Regions from separate parts of the Reyranella humidisoli genome, predicted to be linked through region 2. Evidence: riboswitches for the same ligand, from Rfam matches in the RefSeq annotation. Region 2 holds a riboswitch; the other holds the start of a gene.

Region 1 (5,429 bases), 1.2 Mb from region 2:
CCCCTGGAACAGGTCCAGTAGCGCCGCTTCCGGGCCGGAGTTTTCAGTGCCGGCGACTGGATGGGCCGGCACGAAGTGCACGCCCTTCGGAATGTGCGGCGCCATGTCGGCGATCACGGTCTGCTTCACCGAGCCGACGTCGGAGATTATGCAGCCGGGCTTCAGGGTGGAAGCGATGGCCTTGGTGGCCGGGCCGCACGCGCCGACCGGGGTGCAGACGATCACCAGGTCGGCGTCCCTGCAGGCCTCGGCGAGGTCGGTGCCGCAATGGTCGGTGAGCTTCAGCTTGTTGGCGAGGGCGGCCGTCTCGGGGCTGCGCGTCGCCGCGACGATGTGCTTGGCGAGGCCGCGCTTGCGGGCTTCGAGCGCGATGGAGCCGCCGATCAGGCCGATGCCGATCAGCGCGATCTTGTCGAACAGGGGCTCGCTCATTTCTGCGCTGCCACGAAGCGGGCGAGCGAGGCCTGCACCGCCTTCACCTCGGTCTCGGTGCCGACGGTGATGCGCAGATGCTCGGGCAGGCCGTAGCCCGCGACCAGGCGCGGGATCAGGCCGTCGTTCATCATCCACTCGTTGGCCGCCGCGGCGCGCTCCTTCGAACCGAAGCCGACCAGCAGGAAGTTGCCGACGCTGGGCAGCGGCTTCAGGCCGAGCTTCGTCAGCTCCGCGCTGAGCCAGGGCAGCCAGATGTCGTTGTTGGTGCGGCTGGCGTCGGTATGGGCGATGTCGTCGAGCGCCGCGACGCCTGCGATCTGCGCGGCGAGGTTGACGTTGAACGGCTGGCGCAGCCGGCTCATCACATCGACGATGCCGGCCGGGCCGTACATCCAGCCGAGCCGCAGCCCGCCCAGCCCGTAGATCTTCGAGAAGGTGCGGGTCATCACCACGTTCTCGGCCTGGTCGACCAGCTCGACGCCCGACTCGTAGTCGTTCTTGCTGACATACTCGGCATAGGCCGCGTCGATGATCAGCAGCACGTTCTTCGGCAGGCCGGCATGCAGGCGGCGGACATCGTCCTTGGTGACGTAGGTGCCCGTCGGATTGTTCGGATTGGCGAGGCAGACGATGCGAGTCTTGTTCGTCACCGCGGCGAGCAGCGCGTCGATGTCGCTGCCGTAATCCCTGGCGGGCGCCGCGACCGGCGTGGCGCCGACGCCCAGCGCGTTGATCGCGTACATCAGGAAGCCGTACTGGCTGTAGAGCAGTTCGTCGCCCGGGCCGCAGTAGGCGCGGACCAGCAGGTTCAGGATCTCGTCGGAGCCGGCGCCGCAGACGATGCGCGCCGGATCGAGGCCGAAATGGCGTCCGATCGCCTTGCGCAGCTTGCTGGTGTCGCCGTCGGGATAGCGGTGCAGTTCGGACGCCGCCTTGGCGTAGGCGGCCATCGCCTTGGGCGAGGGGCCGAGCGCGCCCTCGTTGGACGAGAGCTTGGCGATCGTCTCCTTGCCGTCGATCGAGTCCTTGCCCGGCACGTAGGGCGCGATCTTCATGATGCCCGGACGAGGGGTGAGCGCGCTCATGCCAGTCTCCTTCGAAAGTTCAGGTCACGGCTTGGCGTCGATCGGCACGGCATAGGCGCCGATCGCCGCCGCTCGTCCGTTTTCGAGGCCCAGGGCCGCTTCTAGTTCGCGCAGGCGCGGATCTTCGTCGGCGATCACGCCCGGCACCTCGACGAGATAGTGATGCACTCCGGCCATGACCTGGTCCAGCGCCGAGGTGAAGGCCGGAAGGCCGGCCTTGGCCAGTGCCGCAGCGATACGGTCGCGGCTCAGGCCGTTGTTGGCCTCGATGGCGATCAGCGCGCGATCCGAGCCACTCGGCTCGGCGTCGATGCGGGCCAGCACGAAGGCCGAGATGCCGCGCGCGCGGGCGTTGGGCATCGACAGGAAGGGCAGGCGGGCGATGACGGTCGGCAGGGTCGTGTCCTTGCCGGCGAGCATCGGCCACCACGGCGTGGAATCGGCCTCGAGCGGGGCGGGGACGACGCCGATGGTCGTCGGCCCGGCGCGCACCGCGGCCAGCACGCCGGCCGGCGTGTCGTGGGCGACGAAGGGGATCTGGCAGCCGAAATGATCGCGCGCGAGGTCCCAGTATCCGGGCTGGTCGGCCGGGCGGCAGATCGCGATCTTGAGGCCGGGCGTCTGGATGAGCGTGAAGGCGCTCATCATCTCACGCCACATGCGATAGACGGCGCCGGCCGGGAACTTCCCGTCATGCGTGGCCAGTCGCTTGCGCAGGACCTGGGCCTCGCGGCCCGGACGCAGCGCCAGGCCGCCCGACGGCTTGGTTGAGGAAATGTGCGCGACGACCTCCGAGCGGCGACGGATCAGACCGTGCAGGTCCGTGTCGATGGCATCGATTTCCTGCCGCAAGATTTCGAGATTGGGAGCGTCCATAAGGCCGTTAATTTCCTGTGCGCAGCGGCGATACTACGTCCGGACGGCCCGCGTAAAGGCAAACAAGCCGCAAGAGACTTGCCTCGCGCCGCCGACGACCGTATAGAGCCTCTCCGTGGAATTTGGGCCGACCGGCTTGCGACCACGTTAAACATCGCTAAAAGGTCGGAGTGCTCGAAAAAAGCCCCCGTCCTTCCGGCCGGGGGCTTTTTCGTTGGCTCCTTCGCGGGAGAGGGCAGTGCTGAACGACCTTACCGATGCCGAGCGCAAGGCGCTCGCCCAGTGCCGCCACGCGGTCCTGGGGGCGGACCGGCCGCTGAGGCTCGACTGCGGCGTCGATCTCGGACCGTATCGCGTCGCCTACCAGACCTACGGCGAGCTGAACGCCGACAGGTCGAACGCAGTCCTCATCTGCCACGCCCTGACCGGCGACCAGTTCGTCGCCGACCGCAATCCGGTGACCGGCAAGCCCGGCTGGTGGGAAAGCATCGTCGGCCCGGGGAAGATCCTCGATCCGGCGCGCTACTTCATCATCTGTACCAACGTGCTCGGCGGATGCCTGGGCACCACCGGTCCGCTCGACACCGATCCGAAGGCCGGCCAGCCCTGGAACCTGCGCTTTCCGGTCGTGACCATCGGCGACATGGTGCGGGCGCAGGTGGCGCTGATCGATCATCTCGGCATTCCCGACCTGTTCTGCGTCATCGGCGGGTCGATGGGCGGGATGCAGGTGCTCGAATGGACCGCCAGCCATCCGAAGCGCGTCTTCTCGGCCGTGCCGATCGCCTGCGCCGCCCGTCACTCCGCCCAGAACATCGCATTCCACGAAGTCGGCCGTCAGGCGATCATGGCCGACCCGGAATGGAAGGGCGGTGACTACCGGCTGCACCAGACGATGCCGTCGCGCGGCCTCGCGGTGGCCCGCATGACGGCCCACATCACCTACCTTTCGGAACAGGCACTGCAGCGGAAGTTCGGGCGCGCGCTACAGGATCGCAATGCGCTGGGGTTCGGCTTCGACGCCGACTTCCAGGTCGAGAGCTACCTGCGCTATCAGGGCTCGACCTTCGTCGATCGGTTCGACGCGAATTCCTATCTCTACATCACCCGCGCGATGGACTATTTCGACCTCGCGGGCGCGCATGGCGGCGTGCTGGCCAATGCCTTCAAGGGCTCGGCTACGCGCTTCTGCCTGATGTCCTTCACCAGCGACTGGTTGTTCCCGACGCGCGAGAGCCGCGCGGTCGTGCATGCGCTGAACGCGGCGGCGGCCAACGTGTCGTTCGTCGAGGTCGACAGCGACAAGGGCCATGACGCCTTCCTGCTCGACGAGCCCGAGATGTTCCGCACGCTCTCCGGCTTTCTCAAGGGTGCCGCGTCGGTGCGCGGGCTGGGAGGTCTGTCGTGAGCACGCCGATTCGTGTCGATCTGCAGCTCATCGCCGACATGGTCGAACCGGGCACGCGTGCGCTCGACGTCGGCTGCGGCGACGGCTCGCTGCTCGCCTATCTGATGAACTTCAAGCGGGTCGATGCCCGCGGCATGGAACTCAGCCAGGCCGGCGTGAATGCCTGCGTAGCCAACGGCCTCTCGGTCATCCAGGGTGACGCCGATACCGACCTGCGCGACTATCCCGACGACGCCTTCGACTACGTGATCCTGAGCCAGACGCTGCAGGCCACGCGCGAGCCGCGCCAGGTCCTGGAGCAGATGCTGCGCGTCGGCAAGCACGCCATCGTGTCGTTCCCCAACTTCGCGCACTGGCAGGTGAGGCTGCGGCTGGTGTTCGGCGGTCGCATGCCCGAGACAACCTCGCTGCCTTACAAGTGGTACGACACGCCCAACATCCATCTCTGCAGTATCGACGACTTTCGCGCGCTGTGTCGGACGATGGGCGTGCGGATCGAGAGGGCGATCGTCCTGAACAACAAGAGCCGCCGCATCACCTTGCCGCCGCTGCTGGCCAACCTGATCGGTGAGCAGGCGGTGTTCATGCTGCGGCGGGACTAGCCGGACGCTACGGGCCTTTGTCGGCCGTCGCCGAGATCGCGAGATTCCTGCCCAGGAATGCGCGGTCGCCGGGTCCTCCCGGACCATGTCCGACGCTCCAGAGTTCTGGCCAGTCCAGACGTTCCGCGCCCCACGCGGACGCTGCCGACAGGGAAGTCCAGGGCGCATCGGCTGCCAGTCGATACAGCAGGCCGCCCGGCCCCATGCCCGGGTGAACGAGTAATTGAATGTCGAACGGCGCATCGGCCGCGATCGAGGGGCCGAGCCAGTAATGCGGGCTGCGGCCGGGTTCAGGTTCGAGGATCACCGTCAGCCGCTGCGACGGTCCGCTCAGTCCGATCCAGACCGGCGCGCGGACACCCGGCCGGCACGCCGCGAGGAACGTCTGGGCCGAACTGGCGCCGGCATCGGCGGTCTGGCCGGTGAAGCGGAAGGTCGCGATCCTGTCACGGGCGATGCCGGCGTCCTGCAGGCTGGTCCACCGGTCGACCGTCGGCACGGACGGCGGCCAGGACAGGCTTTCACGGACCTGTCCGCTTGCGTCGAAAACCTGGTAGCGCAGGCCGTCGCCATCGATCGCGGCCTGCACCGCATGAAGATACTCGATCCCCTCCGGCATTCGATGCGCGGTGCCGGCACCGGCCGTGCAGATCTGCAGGACGCCGCGATGGACCTGGATGTCGAAGGCGAGGATGTGGCCGCACAGGTAAGCGAGTACGCCGTTCGCGCTCAGCACATCCCAGAAGATGTTTGCATGCTCGGGGCCGACGTCGCGCTGATAGGGACCGCTGAAGCCGTTGACCGGATGGATCGGATGATGGCCGGCGACAACCTTGTGACGCGCATCGGCGTGCTGGTTCAGCACGGCGCGAAGCCAGTCCGTCTCGACGTGACCTTCGCCACCCAGACCCGTCCAGAGCGTGTGTACGAAGACGAGCAGAAGGTCGCCGCGCCGTATCCAGTACGACAGGCCTTCCTGCCCGACCGGTCCATTGCGAGGCAGGTGAGCATGAATCTCACGGA
Region 2 (5,429 bases):
AAATGTCAGATCGGGAAAATGAGGCAGGTGGTCGTGCCGTGCGCCAGCAGCTTGCCGGATGCGTCGGTCAGGCGCCCTTCCGAGGTGGCGATGCGCGAGCCGACGTTGATGACCTTGCCCTCGGCGCGGACCGGGCCGGTCCTGTCGGTCATGGCGCGCACGTAGTTCACCTTGATCTCGACCGTCGTGTAGCCGCTGCCGGCCTTCAGCCTGGTGTGGATGCAGCAGCCCATCACCGAATCCAGCAGCGTGGCGGCGACGCCGCCATGCACCGAGCCCAGCGGGTTGTAATGGTCGAACACCGGCGTATAGCCGAAGACAACACGGCCGTCTTCGACCTCGATGAGGCTGAAGCCCAGGGCCTTGGTGATCGGCGGCGCCGGATAGCGCCCCTCCAGCACGCCCCTGAAGAGATCCAGCCCGTCCAGCGTGCGCGCCACCTCGATCGGCACCACGCCAAATCCTGCTTCTCCAGCCATGCCCGTCTCCGTGCAAAATTAAGTGCATATACACATTGAGGCTTTGCCGGCGCAAGAAGCGGCGATAGTCTCAGTCCCATGACAGCCGTCCCGCCCCCGTTCCGCCTGTCGCCGGCCGAATGCACCTGCTTTCGCGTACGCAGCGCGGCGCGCCGCGTCACCCAGATCTACAGCCGCCACCTCGCGCCGACCGGCCTGCGCATCTCGCAATTCTCGCTGCTCGGCCACGTGATGGCGCGCGGCCCCCTCAGCATCTCCGAACTGTCCGACCGGCTGGCGACCGACCGCACGACGCTCACGCGCAACCTGCGCCCGCTGCTGGCCTCGGGCGTGATCGAACGCGCGGCCGCGGGCGACAAGCGCCGGCACGAGCTGGTCGCGACGGTTGCGGGCCGCGCCCTCTTCAAGCGCGCCCTGCCGATGTGGGCCGCCGCCGAGCAGGAAGTGCGCGACGCGATGGGCACGAAGCTCACCGCCGACCTGCACGGCGCCCTCGACCGCTCGATGGAAAAGCTGGCGCCGCTTTAGTCACGGCGTCCTGGACATCAGAGCAATCGCCCATGAAACAAGGATCCCTCACTTCGTTCGGGATGACACCGGTTCTTTAGAGCGGCGCACTGCGCTCATCCCCCCAATAGTGTCATCCCGAACGAAGTGAGGGATCCTTCGCTTCCCCTCATAACGCGGGAAGCAATGGCTCCGCCCTAAACGTTGGCGGCGAAGAAGCCGAGTTCGAGTTCCATGGCGCGGCGGTAGTTGGCGCGCACTGCTTCCGTGTCCTCGGCATGCTGGTCGAGCAATGACTCGAGCTGGACGGCCAGTTCCTCAAAGCCCGGATCGGCGTAGGTCTTCACCCATTCCGAATAGAGTGGCGCCGCGTTGTTGGCTGCCAGCGTCCGGCCGAGATAGGCGTAGAGGCGCATGCAGGGCGTCATGGCGGCGATCGTCTCGCCGAGATTGCCGCGCCCCGCCGTCTCCAGGAGGAAATCGACATAGGCCCGCGTCGCCTCGACCGGCGTGACACCCGTGAGATCGACCTGCCAGCGGTCGGCGTAGCTCCTGTGCAGCTTCAGCTCCTGCAGGACGCCGGCGATGAGGCCGGCGAAACCGTAGAGGTCCTCCCGCGACCGTGAGTTAGCGAGGCAGAAGGCATAGGCGCGTGCGAACGCCTCGAGGAAATAGGCGTCCTGCGCGACGTAGCCCTTGAAGTTCTGCACGGGTAGCGACCCGTCCCGCAGCCCGCGCACGAAGCCGTGCGCGAGGATGCGTTTGGCGAGGTCGGCATTCGCCGCCCACAGGTCGGCCGACAGCGGCACGCTTGTACTCCAGCCCGATGCGTCAGCCGCCCAGCGCCTGGACGAGATCGCCGATGATGTCCTCGACATCCTCGAGGCCGACCGAGATGCGCACCGTGCCGTCGGTGATGCCGAGCTTGGCGCGCTCCTCGGCGCCGATGCGCATGTGCGTCGTGGTCGCCGGATGGGTGACGAGACTCTTGGCGTCGCCTAGGTTGTTGGAGATGTCGACGATCTGCAGGCGGTTCAGCGTCTCGAAGGCGGCCCACTTGCCGGCCTTGAGATCGAACGTCACCACGCCGCCGAAGTCGGACATCTGCTTCGCCGCCAGCGCATGCTGCGGATGGTCGGGACGCCCCGGATAGAGCACGCGGCCGATCGCGGGATGCGCGGCCAGCGCATCGGCGACGCGGCGGGCATTGGCACAATGGCGCTCGACGCGCAGGCCGAGCGTCTCCAGACCCTTCACCAGCACCCAGGCATTGAACGGGCTGAGCGCCGGGCCTGTGTTGCGGATGATCGGCTGCAGCTTGTCGAGGATGAACTCCTTCGAGCCCAGCACGGCACCGCCCAGGGTGCGGCCCTGGCCGTCGATGTACTTGGTGGCGGAGTGAACGACGATGTCAGCGCCGAACTCGAGCGGGCGCTGCAGGATCGGCGTGGCGAAGGCATTGTCGAGGACGACCTTGGCGCCGGCCTTGTGCGCGAGATCGCATACCGCCTTGACGTCGACGATGTCGAGCATGGGGTTGGACGGCGATTCGAACAGCACCGCCTGCGTCGGCTTCGAAAGCGCCTTCTCCCACTGCGCGAGATCGCCGCCGTCGACCAGCTCGCTCTGGATGCCGTACTTCGGCAGCAGCTCGGCCACGATGTAGTGGCAGGAGCCGAACAGCTGGCGGGCCGCGACGATGCGATCGCCGGCCTTGAGCAGCGCCAGCAGCGCGAAGAACACCGCCGACATGCCGGTCGAGGTGGCGCGACAGGCCTCGGCGCCTTCCAGTGCGGCCAGCCGGTTCTCGAACATGGTGACGGTCGGATTGCCGAAGCGCGAATACTGGTAGTGGTTGCTCTCGCCCTTGAAGGTGGCCTCGGCCTCCTCGGCGCTCGAATAGGCGTAGCCCGAGGTCAGGAACAGCGCCTCCGACGTCTCGTCGAAATTGCTGCGGATCTGCCCGCCGCGCACGGCGCGGGTCTGGGTCCGCCACTTCGAGGTATCGGCTTCGGCCTTCTTCTTCGGAATCGATCCGTCCATCTCACTTCTCCTCTCGCCGCGCGTCCTTTCCCGACGACGCAAACGAAAAACCCCCGACCTGGAAGGACGGGGGTTTTGCGTAACCTCCGACCTTTTAGCGATGTTTAACGTGGTCGCAAGCCGGTCGGCTCAAATCTCCACGGCCGCCTCTATAAGGGCGGCGGTCGCCCGACGCAAGCCCGTCAATCGGGCTTCACGGCGGCCGCCCGGGCGACTTCGGTCCACTTCTTCAGCTCGGCGGCCGTATGCGCGGCCAGCTCCGCGGGCGTCGACGAGGCGATCTCGTAGCCGAGATCGGAGATCTTCTTCGCGACCTCCGGATCCTTCAGCGCCTTCAGCAGCTCCGTGTTCAGGCGCTGCACGATCGGCGCCGGCGTGCCGTGGGGCGCATAGAGACCGGCCCAGGTATAGGCCTCGACACCGGCCACACCCTGCTCGCCGATCGTCTTGAGATCGGGCAGCGCGGGCGAGCGCTTGGCCATCGCGAGGCCCAGCGCGCGCAGCTTGCCCGCCTGGATCTGGCCCATTGCCGGCGCCAGCGCGTCGAACACCACGTCGATCTCGCCGGCGAGCAGCGCCTGCTGGGCCGGCGCCGAGCCCTTGTAGGGAATGTGCTGCATCTTCACGCCGGTGCGCAGCCGGAACAGCTCGGCGGTGAGATGCAGGATCGAGCCGTTGCCCGAGGAGCCGTAGTCGAACTTGGGGCTGCGCTGGATGAGCGCGATCAGCCCCGGAATGTCCCGGGCCGGCGAATCGGGCCGCACCAGCACCACCATCGGCACGATGGCGGCGAGGCCGATCGCGGCGAAGCTCGTCGGATCGTATTTCAGCGACGGATTGACCGCCGGCACGATCGCCATCGTGGAGACCGTGCCCGTCAACAGCGTGTAGCCGTCGGGCGGCGCCTGGGCGAGAAGCTGCCCCGCCAGTCCGCCACCCGCGCCCGGCTTGTTGTCGATGACGAAGGACTGACCCAGCCCCTCGGCCATCTTCGGCGTGACGATGCGCGCGATGATGTCGGGCACGCCGCCCGGCGCGAAGGGGATGAGCACCTTGATCGGCTGGCCCTTCGGCCATTCCGCCTGGGCCCGCGCCGGAACGGCCAGCGCGGCCAGCGACGCCGCACTCAACGCACCGAGTGCAGCGCGACGTGTGATGCTCATCGTTTCCCCCTTCGTTTCTGTTTCTTCTCTATCGGAAGTCCGACATGCCCTCGCTCTTCAACCTCCCCCGTTTGACGGGGGGAGGCTTTTATCGGATCGGCGCGCTCTAGTGCTTCTGCTTGGCCAGCGCCTGCTCGCGAAGCTTGGTCATCGTGATGCGCGAGGTGATGGCCTCGGCATCGGTCTTCACATGGATGATCGAAGGCTTGCCGGCGCCGAGCGCACGCTCGAACGCCGCCTCGAAATCCGCCGTGCGCTCGACCGTCTCGCCGTGGCCGCCGAAGGCGCGGGCGTAGGCCGCGAAGTCGGGGTTCTTGAGTTCGGTGCCATGGACGCGCGTGGGATACTCACGCTCCTGGTGCATGCGGATCGTGCCGTACATGCCGTTGTCGACCACGATGAACACCACATTCGCGCCGTGCTGGACGGCGGTGGCGAACTCCTGCCCGTTCATCAGGAAGCAGCCATCGCCGCTGAACGACACGACGGTGCGGCCGGGCGCTGCGATCTTCGCCGCAACGGCCGACGGCACGCCGTAGCCCATCGAGCCGTTGGTCGGCGCGAGCTGGGTGCGGAAGCCGCGATACTGGAAGAAGCGATGCACGAAACCGGCATAGTTGCCGGCGCCATTGGTGACGATCACGTCGTCGGGCAGGCGCTTGTTCAGCCAACCCACGATCTCCGCGAGATTGGCGGAACCGGGCTGCGGCGTCGGCTCGATGTTCTTCAGGTAGTCGGCGCGCGCCGCGGGCACGGCCGCTTTCCACGCCGAGGCATCGACCGGCTTCATCGCCTTCGCCGCGGCGGCGAACTGCGCCATGCCCGAGTTGATCGGCAGGGTCGCCTGATAGACGCGGCCCAGTTCCTCGGCGCCGGCATGCACGTGCACCATCTTCTGCGCCGGCACGGGCAGGTCGAACATGGTGTAGCCGCCGGTGGTGGCCTCGCCGAGGCGCGGACCGATCGCGATGATCAGGTCGCTCTCCTTGATGCGCTTGCCGAGCGGCGGGTTCACGCCGAGGCCGAGATCGCCGACGAAATTGTCGTGGCGGTTGTCGATCAGGTCCTGGTTGCGAAAGGCGGTCGTCACCGGCAGGTGGTTGGCCTCGACGAACGCCCGGATGTCGTCGCAGGCCTTCGCGTCCCAGCCGCCGCCGCCCAGGATGACCAGCGGCTGCTTCGCCGCGGCGAGCAGTTCGCGGAAGGTCGCCATGTCTTCCGGCGCCGGCGCGCCGCG

The links. Region 2 has a riboswitch for S-adenosylmethionine ahead of KQ910_RS02705 (O-succinylhomoserine sulfhydrylase). Riboswitches for the same ligand answer to the same signal wherever they lie in the genome.
Region 1: linked by a shared signal. The riboswitch ahead of metX (homoserine O-acetyltransferase MetX) and the one ahead of KQ910_RS02705 (O-succinylhomoserine sulfhydrylase) in region 2 are both predicted to bind S-adenosylmethionine.

The regions. Positions count from the first base shown of each region.
Region 1 is NZ_JAHOPB010000001.1:1,752,425-1,757,853, forward strand. It holds gene KQ910_RS08595 (prephenate/arogenate dehydrogenase family protein) at 1-432, opposite strand, end outside; gene hisC (histidinol-phosphate transaminase) at 429-1,520, opposite strand; gene KQ910_RS08605 (chorismate mutase) at 1,545-2,396, opposite strand; SAM riboswitch at 2,502-2,577, shown strand; gene metX (homoserine O-acetyltransferase MetX) at 2,638-3,804, shown strand; gene metW (methionine biosynthesis protein MetW) at 3,801-4,406, shown strand; gene KQ910_RS08620 (GNAT family N-acetyltransferase) at 4,414-5,429, opposite strand, start outside.
Region 2 is NZ_JAHOPB010000001.1:546,586-552,014, forward strand. It holds gene KQ910_RS02690 (PaaI family thioesterase) at 6-479, opposite strand; gene KQ910_RS02695 (MarR family winged helix-turn-helix transcriptional regulator) at 558-1,007, shown strand; gene KQ910_RS02700 (TenA family protein) at 1,184-1,795, opposite strand; gene KQ910_RS02705 (O-succinylhomoserine sulfhydrylase) at 1,818-3,029, opposite strand; SAM riboswitch at 3,104-3,180, opposite strand; gene KQ910_RS02710 (Bug family tripartite tricarboxylate transporter substrate binding protein) at 3,212-4,192, opposite strand; gene KQ910_RS02715 (thiamine pyrophosphate-binding protein) at 4,299-5,429, opposite strand, start outside.